Regions from separate parts of the Pseudomonas sp. DCB_BI genome, predicted to be linked through region 1. Evidence: predicted binding sites of a transcription regulator. Region 1 holds the regulator's gene; the other holds the start of a gene.
What was found. Region 1 encodes FliA, which starts transcription of late flagellar genes. Its sites were predicted from a motif close to CTAAAGTTTNNNNNNNNNNNGCCGNTAA; they were not measured.
Positions count from the first base shown of each region.

Region 2: a site for FliA is predicted at 3,421-3,448, ahead of OO258_RS20745 (methyl-accepting chemotaxis protein). Genes of this name have one in related genera too.

Region 1 covers NZ_JAPFCG010000002.1:333,926-340,209, forward strand. Annotated here, with positions in the region: gene flhA (flagellar biosynthesis protein FlhA) at 1-577, shown strand, start outside; gene flhF (flagellar biosynthesis protein FlhF) at 589-1,896, shown strand; gene fleN (flagellar synthesis regulator FleN) at 1,990-2,823, shown strand; gene fliA (RNA polymerase sigma factor FliA) at 2,820-3,560, shown strand; gene OO258_RS03875 (chemotaxis response regulator CheY) at 3,669-4,043, shown strand; gene OO258_RS03880 (protein phosphatase CheZ) at 4,064-4,852, shown strand; gene OO258_RS03885 (chemotaxis protein CheA) at 4,865-6,284, shown strand, end outside.
Region 2 covers NZ_JAPFCG010000020.1:22,106-28,389, forward strand. Annotated here, with positions in the region: gene ggt (gamma-glutamyltransferase) at 1-1,296, shown strand, start outside; gene OO258_RS20745 (methyl-accepting chemotaxis protein) at 1,415-3,334, opposite strand; gene OO258_RS20750 (neutral zinc metallopeptidase) at 3,606-4,499, opposite strand; gene pcaH (protocatechuate 3,4-dioxygenase subunit beta) at 4,699-5,418, shown strand; gene pcaG (protocatechuate 3,4-dioxygenase subunit alpha) at 5,429-6,034, shown strand; gene trmA (tRNA (uridine(54)-C5)-methyltransferase TrmA) at 6,077-6,284, opposite strand, start outside.

The sequences.
Region 1 (6,284 bases):
CCAGCAACTGCTGCAGGTGCTGGCCAAGGCATCGCCGAAGCTGGCAGAAGAGCTGGTGCCGGGTGTCATTTCCTTGTCGGGCCTGCTCAAGGTCTTGCAAGCCCTGTTGTCGGAACAGGTGCCAGTGCGCGATATTCGCAGTATTGCCGAGGCCATCGCGAACAACGCAGGCAAGAGTCAAGATACCGCCGCGCTGGTGGCGCTGGTGCGCGTCGGATTGTGTCGCGCCATCGTGCAAAGCATTGTCGGCATTGAGTCCGAGCTCCCAGTGATCACCCTGGAGCCAAGGTTGGAACAGATTTTGCTCAATAGTCTGCAGAGGGCCGGGCAGGGTCAGGAAGATGGTGTTCTTCTTGAGCCTAGCATGGCCGAGAAGCTGCAACGCTCGCTGATCGAAGCGGCCCAGCGCCAGGAGATGCAGGGCCAGCCGGCCATCCTGCTGGTCGCCGGCCCGATCCGCGCCATGTTGTCGCGTTTCGGTCGCCTGGCTGTACCGAATTTGCATGTTCTGGCGTATCAGGAAATACCGGACAACAAGCAAGTCACCATCGTTGCCACCGTGGGCCCTAACGGCTGAGGTAGTGGATAATGCAAGTTAAGCGATTTTTCGCCGCCGATATGCGTCAGGCCATGAAGCTGGTCCGGGACGAGCTGGGCGCCGATGCCGCGATCATTGGCAACCGCCGCATTGCCGGTGGTGTCGAACTGACGGCCGCGCTGGACTACAAGCTGTCCGCCCTGGCCCCGCGGGTGCCCAACGCTGAGCTGGAAGAGGAGCTGCGCAAGACCCACACGCGCATCGCCACTGTCCAGGCCGAGCTGGACCACCGTCAGGACAGCAGCGACAACAACCGCCAATTGTTCGCCGGCCAGTCGCTGACCGCCGCCGAGCCGTTGATCGAGCCGCACGTCGAGACCCCCGAAGCGCCGGCTGCAGCAACGGCTGCACCGGTCGACCCGCGCCTGTTCGATGCCATGCGTTCCGAGCTGTCGGGCCTGCGCGAACTGCTGGAAGTGCAACTGGGCTCGCTGGCCTGGAATCAGCTGCAGGGCAGCAAGCCGCAGCAGGCCAACCTGTGGCGCCGCTTGCAGCGCATCGGCCTTTCCGGGCCGATTGCCCGCGAGCTGCTGGAGCTGACCGCCGAGATCGAGGAGCCCCGCCAGGGCTGGCGGATGCTGTTGGCCCACCTGGCGCGGATGATCGAAATACCGGAGATCGAGCCGATCGAAGAGGGCGGCGTGATTGCCATGGTCGGCCCGGCCGGCATGGGCAAGACCACCACCCTGGCCAAGCTGGCTGCGCGCTACGTGCTCAAGTACGGCGCGCACAACCTGGCGCTGGTGAGCATGGACAGCTTTCGCATCGGTGCCCAGGAGCAGCTCAAGACCCTGGGCCGCATCCTCAATGTGCCGGTGACCTACGTCGACCCGGGCCAGTCGCTGGCGGCCGCGCTGGAGCCGCTGCTGCGCAAGCGCGTCGTGCTGATCGATACCGCCGGCCTGCAGGCCAGCGACCCAGCTCTGCGCATGCAGCTGGAAACCTTGGCCGGGCGTGGCATTGCCGCGAAGAACTATCTGGTGCTGGCCACCACCAGCCAGAAGCAGGTGCTGACCGCCGCCTACCACAGCTACAAGCGCTGTGGCCTGGCCGGCTGCATCCTGACCAAACTCGATGAAACGGCAAGCCTTGGCGATGTGCTGAGCCTTGCCATCAGTCATGAATTGCCCGTGGCTTACCTTACCGACGGCCCGCGCATTCCTGACGACCTGCACCTGCCGCGGGGCCACCAGCTGGTCAGCCGGGCGGTGAACGTGCAGCAGCAGGACGAGCCCAGCGAAGAGGCCATGGCCGACATGTTCGCTGATCTCTACCACAACCCACGGCGAGCGGGTTGACCATGAAGTGTGTGCAAAGTAGCTATGCCAAGGGGTACGCAGAATTGCCCTACGTGTGGCCTGAGTCCCAGCGAGACAAGGTAAAGAACAGACATGGGTAGCATGCATCCCGTACAGGTGATCGCCGTGACCGGTGGCAAAGGTGGCGTCGGCAAGACTAACGTTTCAGTGAACCTGTCCCTGGCGCTGGCCGAGCTCGGCCGCAGGGTCATGTTGCTGGACGCCGACCTGGGCCTGGCCAATGTCGACGTGTTGCTGGGCCTGACCCCCAAACGCACCCTGGCCGATGTCATCGAGGGGCGCTGCGAGCTGCGTGACGTGATGCTGCAGGGGCCCGGCGGTGTGCGCATCGTGCCGGCGGCATCGGGTACCCAGAGCATGGTGCACCTGGCTCCGGCCCAGCATGCCGGGTTGATCCAGGCGTTCAGCGAAATCGGCGACAACCTCGACGTGCTGGTGATCGATACCGCTGCGGGTATCGGTGATTCGGTGGTCAGCTTTGTCCGCGCGGCCCAGGAAGTGCTGCTGGTGGTGTGCGACGAACCCACTTCGATCACCGACGCCTACGCGCTGATCAAGCTGCTCAACCGCGACTACGGCATGAACCGTTTCCGCGTGCTGGCCAACATGGCGCAAAGCCCGCAGGAAGGGCGCAACCTGTTCGCCAAGCTGACCAAGGTCACCGACCGCTTCCTTGACGTTGCCCTGCAGTACGTGGGTGCCGTGCCCTACGACGAGTGCGTGCGCAAGGCAGTACAGAAGCAGCGCGCCGTCTACGAAGCCTTCCCTCGCTCCAAGTGCGCGCTGGCCTTCAAGGCGATTGCCCAGAAGGTCGACAGCTGGCCGCTGCCCGCCAACCCGCGTGGGCATCTGGAGTTCTTCGTCGAGCGCCTGGTGCAACCCACCAGCGCGGGACCCGTGCTATGAACGCCAGCGGCTTCAAGATGTACAGCCGGGCAGCGAAAGATGCCCAGTACGAGCTGATCGAGCGCTATGCGCCGCTGGTCAAGCGCATTGCCTACCACCTGCTGGCACGCTTGCCGGCCAACGTGCAGGTCGAGGACCTGATCCAGGCCGGCATGATCGGCCTGCTGGAAGTGGCCAACAAATACGACGCCAGCAAGGGCGCCAGCTTTGAAACCTACGCCGGCATCCGCATTCGCGGGGCCATGCTCGACGAGGTGCGCAAGGGCGACTGGGCGCCGCGTTCGGTGCACCGCAACACCCGCATGGTCAGCGACGCGATGCGTGCGGTCGAAGCCAGAACAGGCCGTGACGCTAAAGATCATGAAGTTGCTGCCGAACTCCAATTGAGTCTCGATGATTACTACGGGATTTTGAACGACACCCTGGGCAGCCGGCTGTTCAGCTTCGACGACCTGTTGCAGGACGGCGAGCACGAAGGCCTGCATGAGGATGGCGCCAGTGGGCAGGTGGAACCTGCGCGCGGCCTTGAGGATGAGCGCTTCCAGATTGCCCTGGCCGAGGCCATCGCCAACCTGCCGGAGCGTGAGCGCCTGGTGTTGGCGCTGTACTACGACGAAGAGCTGAACCTCAAGGAAATCGGTGAGGTGCTGGGGGTCAGCGAGTCGCGGGTCAGCCAGTTGCACAGCCAATGTGCCGCGCGCCTGCGCAGCCGCCTGGGGGAATGGCGGGCGCGTTGAGCCCGGGTTCGTTGCAGTCGTTTTCCATGTTGTACCGAATTGAATGAATGCGCGCGCTCGGGGGCCGAGCGCGTTTGAGACTGCTTGGAGGTCTACTTGAACAAAGACATGAAAATCCTCATCGTTGACGACTTCTCGACGATGCGGCGGATCATCAAGAACCTGTTGCGTGACCTGGGCTTCACCAACACCGACGAGGCTGACGACGGCACTACGGCACTGCCGATGCTGGAAAACGGCCATTACGACTTCCTGGTGACCGACTGGAACATGCCCGGCATGTCCGGTATCGACCTGCTGCGTAAAGTGCGTGCCAGCGACAAGCTGAAAAGCATGCCGGTGCTGATGGTGACCGCCGAAGCCAAGCGCGACCAGATCATTGAAGCGGCCCAGGCGGGCGTCAACGGTTATGTGGTCAAGCCGTTCACTGCCCAGGTGCTCAAAGAAAAGATCGAGAAGATCTTCGAACGCGTCAACGGCTGAGTCACGTCAGGGGGCGCGCCATGGATTCATCACAAAACTCTTTGGGCGAGTTCGAATCGACCCTGAAGAAGCATGCCCAGGAGTTGGTAGAAAGCCTGGAGCGGGGCCGTTTCGGCGAGGCGGTGCAGCTGATTCACGAGCTGAACCAGACCCGTGATCGCGGCCTGTACCAGGAAGTCGGCAAGCTGACCCGCGAGCTGCACAGTGCCATTGTCAGTTTCCAGATCGACCCGACCATGCCGCAGGCCGAGGAGGTGTCGCAGATTACCGACGCCACCGAACGTCTGTCATACGTGGTCAAGCTCACCGAGGGCGCGGCCAACCGCACCATGGACCTGGTCGAGGAAAGCACCCCGGTGCTCAACGAGCTGGCCAGCGAGGCCAAGGCCTTGAGCGCCGACTGGCAACGCTTCATGCGCCGCGAAGTGGCTGCGCCGGAGTTCCGTGACCTGGTCAAGCGTGTCGACAGTTTTCTGACGCACAGTGCCGAAGGCAACCGCAAGGTGGCCGGCCACCTCAACGACATCTTGCTGGCCCAGGACTATCAGGACCTGACCGGCCAGGTGATCAAGCGCGTCACCAGTTTGGTGACCGATGTGGAAAGCAACCTGCTCAAACTGGTGCTGATGGCCAGCCAGGTGGACCGCTTTGCGGGCATCCAGCATGACCACGATCAATTGCGCGCAGAAAAAGATCGAGAAAAACATCCGACTCGGGGTGAAGGTCCGCAGATTCATGCCGATAAGCGTGAAGACGTCGTGTCCGGTCAGGACGATGTCGACGATTTGCTGTCCAGCCTGGGTTTTTAAGGAGCACGTTTGATGAGCTTCGGCGCCGATGAAGAAATCCTCCAGGATTTCCTGGTAGAAGCCGGCGAAATTCTTGAGCAACTGTCCGAGCAACTGGTCGAGCTGGAAAGCCGGCCCGACGATGCCGACCTGCTCAATGCGATCTTTCGCGGTTTCCACACTGTAAAAGGGGGCGCCGGCTTCCTTCAGCTGAACGAGCTGGTGGAGTGCTGCCACATCGCCGAGAACGTCTTCGACGTCCTGCGCAAAGGTGAGCGCCGGGTCGACGCGGAACTGATGGACGTGGTGCTTGAAGCACTGGATACCGTCAACAGCATGTTTGGCCAGGTGCGCGAGCGCACCGAAGTCACTCCGGCCACCCCCGAGCTGCTGGCGGCGTTGTCGCGCCTGGCAGAACCGGGCGGAGCCGAAGCTGTTGCAGCGCCGGCGCCGGTTGCCGGCGTGGCGGTTGCAGCGCCGGCCGAGGCCGAGGAGCAGCACCAGGACATCACCGACAGCGAGTTTGAGCAGCTGCTCGATTCGCTCGATGCGGTCAAGGCGCAAGCGGCGGCCGACGAGCAGATGCAGGGCGAGACTGTCAGCGCTGCTGGTGATGAAATCACCGATGCCGAGTTCGAATCGCTGCTCGACCAGTTGCACGGCAAGGGCCAGTTCAATGCCGAGGTTGCGCCAGCGCCGGTTGCCGTCAGCAGCGAAGCGGTCAGCGACGACATTACCGACGCCGAATTCGAATCGTTGCTCGACCAGCTGCATGGCAAGGGTACCTTCCAGGCGGGCGCCTTGCCCGCCGCCCAGGCACCAGCACCCGCCGCGCCGGAACACAGCGCAGCCAGCGACGAAATCAGCGAGCACGAGTTCGAAGCCCTGCTGGACCAGTTGCACGGCAAGGGCAAGTTCGGCGGCGATGTGGCCGCAGCAGAGGCCCCGGTAGCTGCCCAGGCGCACGCGCCGGCTGCCGCCAAGGCCGCAAGCCAGCCGGTGGCCAAGCCAGCCGCCGCGCCAGCGCCATCGCCGGCCAGCAAGCCTGCCGCAGCGCCTCGCGCGCCGGCCCCGGCCGCCGAAAAACATGCCGCCAGCGAAGCGGAAACCACGGTGCGCGTCGATACCGCGCGCCTGGATGAGATCATGAACATGGTCGGCGAGCTGGTCCTGGTGCGTAACCGCCTGGTGCGCCTGGGCCTGAACAGCGGCGACGAGGCCATGTCCAAGGCCGTGTCCAACCTCGATGTGGTCACGGCCGACCTGCAGACTGCGGTGATGAAAACCCGCATGCAGCCGATCAAGAAAGTCTTTGGCCGCTTCCCGCGTCTGGTCCGTGACCTGGCGCGCCAGTTGAAGAAAGAGATCAACCTGGAGCTGGTTGGCGAAGAGACCGACCTCGACAAGAACCTGGTCGAGGCCTTGGCCGACCCGCTGGTGCACTTGGTACGCA
Region 2 (6,284 bases), on a different contig from region 1:
GGCGTGCCCGGCACGGTGATGGGCCTGTGGGAGGCGCACAAGAAGTTCGGCAAGCTGCCCTGGAGCGAGCTGCTGACCCCGGCCATCGGCTATGCGAAAAACGGCTTCAAGGTGGCGGAAAAGCAATACCAGTACCGCAACGATGCCCAAGGCATGTTCAAGACCGCGACCAACTTCAACGACTACTTTGGCAACATGAAGGTCGGCGAGTTGTTCAAGCAGCCGGAAATGGCACAGACCCTGGAACGTATCGCCGACAAGGGCGTAAGCGAGTTCTACCAGGGCAAGACCGCCGACTTGCTGGTGGCCCAGATGCAGGCCGACAAGGGCCTGATCACCAAAGAAGACCTGAAGGACTACAAGGCCGTATGGCGTGAGCCCATGGCCGTGAGCTGGCGTGGCAACGTGGTCTACACCGCGCCACCGCCAAGCTCCGGGGGTGTTGCCCTGGCCCAGCTGCTGGGCATCAAGGAAGACCGCGCGGCGGACTTCAAGGGGGTGGCGCACAATTCGGCGCAGTACATTCATTTGCTGGCCGAGATCGAGAAGCGGGTGTTCGCCGACCGGGCGGATTACCTCGGCGACCCGGCTTTCACAAAAGTGCCTGTGGACAAGCTGGTGGCCAAGGATTATCTGGCCAAGCGCGCTGCGCAGGTCAACCCGAAGGCCATTTCCGACACCGACAAGGTCAAGCCGGGCCTGGAGCCGCACCAGACTACGCATTTCTCGATCGTCGACAAACAGGGCAACGCGGTCAGCAACACGTACACCCTCAACCTCGACTACGGCAGTGGCGTGGTGGTGAAGGGGGCGGGCTTCCTGCTGAACGACGAGATGGATGACTTCAGCGCCAAGCCGGGGGCGGCGAATGCCTTTGGTGTGGTCGGTGGCGATGCCAACGCCATCGAACCGGGCAAGCGCATGCTGTCGTCCATGAGCCCCAGCCTGATGACCCGTGACGGCAAGGTCGAGCTGGTGATCGGCACCCCGGGCGGGTCGCGGATCTTCACCTCGATCTTCCAGGTGATGAATAACCTGTATGACTACGGCATGCCGCTGGACAAGGCCGTGGCGGCGCAGCGCGTGCATCACCAGTTGCTGCCCAAGGACACCATCTACTTTGACAGCTATGCCCCGCTGACCGGGCCGGTGGCTGATGAGTTGAAGACGATGGGCTACGTGCTGGAAGACCAGGGTTGGGAGATGGGCGATATCCAGGCGATCCGGGTGGAGGGTGCGAAGCTGGAGACCGCTTCCGATCCACGTGGGCGTGGGGTGGGGATGATCGTCAAGTAATACCTGTCAGCACGCCGGGAGGGCCTTGCTCTCCTGGCGCGACACAAGGCCGCCTCCCCAAAGACCGGCGTACGTCGATCAATGGGGTAGCGGACTTGTGTCGGGACAGCGCCGAAGGTCAGACGCGGAACTGACTGACCAGCATCTGCAACTGCCCACCCAACCGTGCCAGCTCAACACTCGATGCTGCTGTCTCGTCGCTGGCCGCTGCGGTCTGCTCCGACACATCCCGCACATTCAGGATGCTGCGGCTGATTTCTTCAGCCACCGCACTCTGCTGCTCCGCCGCCGCAGCAATCTGCTGGTTCATCGACTGGATGCCCGAAACCGTACTGGTGATGTTTTCCAACGAGGCGCCGGCCTTGCGTGCCAGCTCGACGCTGCTGTCGGTCAAGGTACGGCTGCCCTGCATGGCGTTCGCCACTTGCTGAGTACCCTGCTGCAGGCTGGCAATCAGCTCTTCGATCTCTTCGGTGGACTTCTGCGTGCGCTGGGCCAGGCCACGCACTTCGTCGGCGACCACGGCAAAACCACGCCCGGCCTCGCCAGCACGTGCCGCCTCGATCGCCGCATTGAGCGCCAGCAGGTTGGTCTGTTCGGCTACCGACTTGATCACGTCCATCACGCTGCCGATTTTCTGGCTTTCCTGCTGCAGCAGGTTCATGGCCTCGGTGGAACGATGCATGTCCTCGGCCAGGCGCTCGATCTGGCCAATCGCTTCACCCACCACGCGGTCGCCAGCGCGGGCTTCGTCGTCGGCATTGGTGGCGGCATGCGAGGCCTGCTCGGCGTTGCGCGCAACCTCCTGAACGGTGGCGGCCATTTCGTGCATGGCGGTGGCCACCTGGTCGGTCTCAACCTTCTGGCTGTTGGCGCCGGCACTGGTCTGTTCAGTGACCGCCGACAGCTCTTCGGCAGCGCTGGCGATCTGCGTGACGCCATCACGGATGCCACTGATCAGCTCGCGCAGGGTCGTGCCCATGCGCGCGATGCCTTGTTGCAGCACACCCAGTTCATCGCGGCGGGTGACGCGCAGGTGCTGGGTGAGGTCGCCGCTGGCGATCTTCTCCACCGCCACCAGGGTGTCGTGCAGCGGGCGGGTGATCTGACGGGTAATCAGCACCGCTGCCAGCACGCCGACCAGCAGCGCCAGTAGCGTGGCGATGGCCTGCAGGCTGCGAGCCTGGCTGCTCTCGATGTCGCGGCGCTCCAGCTGGATCTTGTACAGCGCATCGCTGCGCTTGACGATATCGGCACCCTGCACGGTCATTTCGGCGCGTGAGGTGGTGATGTTGGCAACCGCGTCGCGGAACTGGCTAACGGCGTTGCGGTAGGCCAGCACCGCGCTTTCGAACTGTTGCAGGCGAGCCTCTTCGGTGGGCAGCTGGCGCTTGAGGTTGTCGATATCGGCCAGTGCGGCGTCCAGCTGGCGCAGAGCGGCTTGCTCGTTGGCGGCACTGTTGTCGGCAATATAGCCACGCACGTCGATGCGCACCTGCAGCAGTTGCTGGCGGGCCTTGCTGATCAACTGGTACTGGGCCAGGCGCGTGCTGTCGGCTTCTGGGCGCGCCATTACTTCCTGACTGAGCACGTCCATGGCCTGGTCGGCGCGGGAGGCTGAGCTGTCCATGGCTGTACGTGCGGAGCGGGTAGCGTCGTAGCCTTGGCGCATCTTGTTCAGCGACAACTTGTAGGCGCTGATGGTCTCGCCCAGTTCCCCCAGCAGCTTGACGTTTTCCGGGCTCTTGAAGGTGCTGGCCAGGTAGGCCTGTTGCTTGCTGAAGGCGTCCAGCTTGGCTTGGGTGTTGGCGGCTGCAGCATCGTCGCCGTTGGCGATCATGTACTGCAGGCGCGCGATGCGCAGGTCGGTGAGGTCCTTGTTCAGCTGGCCAATGTCACCCATCCAGTTGCTGCGATCGATCAGGCTGCCGAGGCTGGTCCAGCCGGTCAGGGCCAGCAGGCCGGTAAGGACCAGCACCAGGCCGAAGCCCAGGCCGAGTTTGAGGTTGACGCTGATGTTGGCGAACCAGCTGTTCATGCACGCTCTCCAGAAGTAGTTTTCGCTCGCTTGATCTTCGATCGCCAGGCGTTGTTGTTCTGGGTGCCCGCTGACTCGTGCAGGGGTTATCGGCAATGAATGCGGAAGCTGAAACGCTTTTTCAGCAAAATATGAGGGAGCGCTCTGGCGCGGGCGCTGTGGGAGCGGGTCTACCCGCGAAGCAGGCGACGCGGTAGATGGCACCGGCTTTGCCGTTGTTCGCGGCTACCGCCGTTCCTGAAGCGACCGCGTCAGCCTGTCGGGCCGGGTATCAGAGGTTGCGCGAACTGAAAGTATCGCAGCTGTTCACCTCACCTTGGGCAAACCCGGCCTTGAACCAGCGCACCCGCTGCGCCGAGGTGCCATGGGTGAACGAGTCCGGTACCACGCGGCCACGGCCTTGCTGTTGAAGGCGGTCATCGCCAATGGCATTGGCTGCGTTCAGTGCCTCCTCGACATCACCTGGCTCCAGCCAGTTCAGGCGCTTCTGTGCCTGGTAGGCCCATACCCCGGCCAGGCAGTCGGCCTGCAGTTCCTGGCGCACCAGCAACCCGTTGTCACCCTCCATGCGCTGACCGCTGCGCCGGGCGGCATCGACCTTGGCCGAAACACCCAACAAGGTCTGCACGTGGTGGCCGATTTCGTGGGCGATCACGTAAGCCTGGGCGAAGTCACCAGCTGCCGCAAAGCGGGTTTCCATTTCGCGGAAGAACGACATGTCGAGGTAAACCCGCTGGTCCGCCGGGCAGTAGAACGGCCCCACCGCCGCCGATGCAAAGCCACAGGCAGAATTGACCTGGCCACTGAACAGTACCAGTTTAGGGTCGCGGTATTGCTTACCGGCTTCAGCGAACAGCGCTTTCCAGGTGTCCTCGGTATCGCCCAGGACCGAGGCAACGAACTCGGCTTGCTGGTCATTTGCCGGCGGCGCCTTGCCGCCCGCACCACTGGGCGCCGTCTGCTGTTGTTGCTGCTCCATCTGGCCGGTGAGCTGGCCAAGAATCTGCAACGGGTCCTGCCCGGTGAGCCAGCCGATGCCGACAATCAGCAGTATTGCCCCGAGGCCCAGCCCCTTGCCGCCGCCGAAACGCATGCCGCCGCCACCGCCACCTTCGCCTCGGGCATCGACCACGTTGTCGCTGCGTCGGCCTTTTCGCCATTCCATGAATGCTCTCCGGAGCGTGAAACAAGTAGACAAGATTAGTCCACGACTGCGCCTGGTGTCAGACCAAGGTGTTAACCCATAACCAAATGGTTATGTTTAAAGCAGCTCAATTCAATATTCATCGCGCGCGACATGCTCGAAACTGCAAGTCCGCCTGCCACGCCCAGGCGTTCTCATAATTCCAAGAGAGGAAACCGGCATGCCCGCCCAGGACAACAGCCGCTTCGTGATCCGTGATCGCAACTGGCACCCTAAAGCCCTTACGCCTGACTACAAGACGTCCATTGCCCGCTCGCCGCGCCAGGCACTGGTCAGCATTCCACAGTCGATCAGTGAAACCACTGGTCCGGACTTTTCCCACCTGGGCTTCGGCGCCCACGACCATGACTTGCTGCTGAACTTCAACAACGGTGGCCTGCCGATCGGTGAGCGCATCATCGTTGCCGGCCGCGTCGTCGACCAGTACGGCAAGCCTGTGCCGAATACCCTGGTAGAGATGTGGCAAGCCAACGCCGGCGGCCGCTATCGCCACAAGAACGACCGCTACCTGGCACCGCTGGACCCGAACTTCGGTGGCGTCGGCCGCTGCTTGACCGACCGTGATGGCTACTACAGCTTCCGCACCATCAAGCCGGGCCCGTACCCATGGCGCAATGGCCCGAACGATTGGCGCCCGGCGCACATCCACTTCGCCATCAGCGGCCCGTCGATTGCCACCAAGCTGATCACCCAGCTGTATTTCGAAGGTGACCCCCTCATCCCGATGTGCCCGATCGTCAAGTCGATCGCCAACCCTGAAGCCGTGCAGCAGTTGATCGCCAAGCTCGACATGAGCAACGCCAACCCGATGGACTGCCTGGCCTACCGCTTCGACATCGTGCTGCGCGGCCAGCGCAAGACCCACTTCGAAAACTGCTGAGGACCCCGCCATGCCAATCGAACTGCTGCCGGAAACCCCTTCGCAGACCGCCGGCCCCTACGTGCACATCGGCCTGGCCCTGGAAGCGGCCGGCAACCCAACCCGCGACCAGGAAATCTGGAACCGCCTGGCCAAGCCGGACGCGCCGGGCGAGCATATTCTGCTGCTCGGCCAGGTATACGACGGTAACGGTCACCTGGTGCGCGACTCGTTCCTGGAAGTGTGGCAAGCCGATGCCAATGGCGAGTACCAGGATGCCTACAACCTGGAAAACGCCTTCAACAGCTTTGGCCGCACCGCCACCACCTTCGATGCCGGCGAATGGACCCTGCACACGGTCAAGCCGGGTGTGGTGAACAACGCCGCTGGCGTGCCGATGGCGCCGCACATCAACATCAGCCTGTTCGCGCGGGGGATCAACATCCACCTGCACACGCGCCTGTATTTCGATGATGAGGCCCAGGCCAATGCCAAGTGCCCGGTGCTCAACCTGATCGAGCAGCCGCAGCGCCGCGAGACGCTGATTGCCAAGCGTTGCGAAGTGGACGGGAAGACGGCGTATCGCTTCGATATCCGTATTCAGGGGGAAGGGGAGACGGTGTTCTTCGACTTCTGAATTAACGCCTGGGGCTGCAACGCAGCCCCAGCGATCCGACGATCAGCGCCGAACCAGCAGCACCCCACTCTCCATGTGATGGGTATACGGGAACTGGTCAAACAACGCGCAACGCTCGATGCGGTGGGTATCTTGCAACTGGGCAATGTTCGCCGCCAGTGTTTCGGGGTTGCACGAGATGTACAGGATCCGCTCGAAACGCCGGGTCAGCTCACAGGTATCCGGATCCATCCCGGCCCGGGGTGGGTCG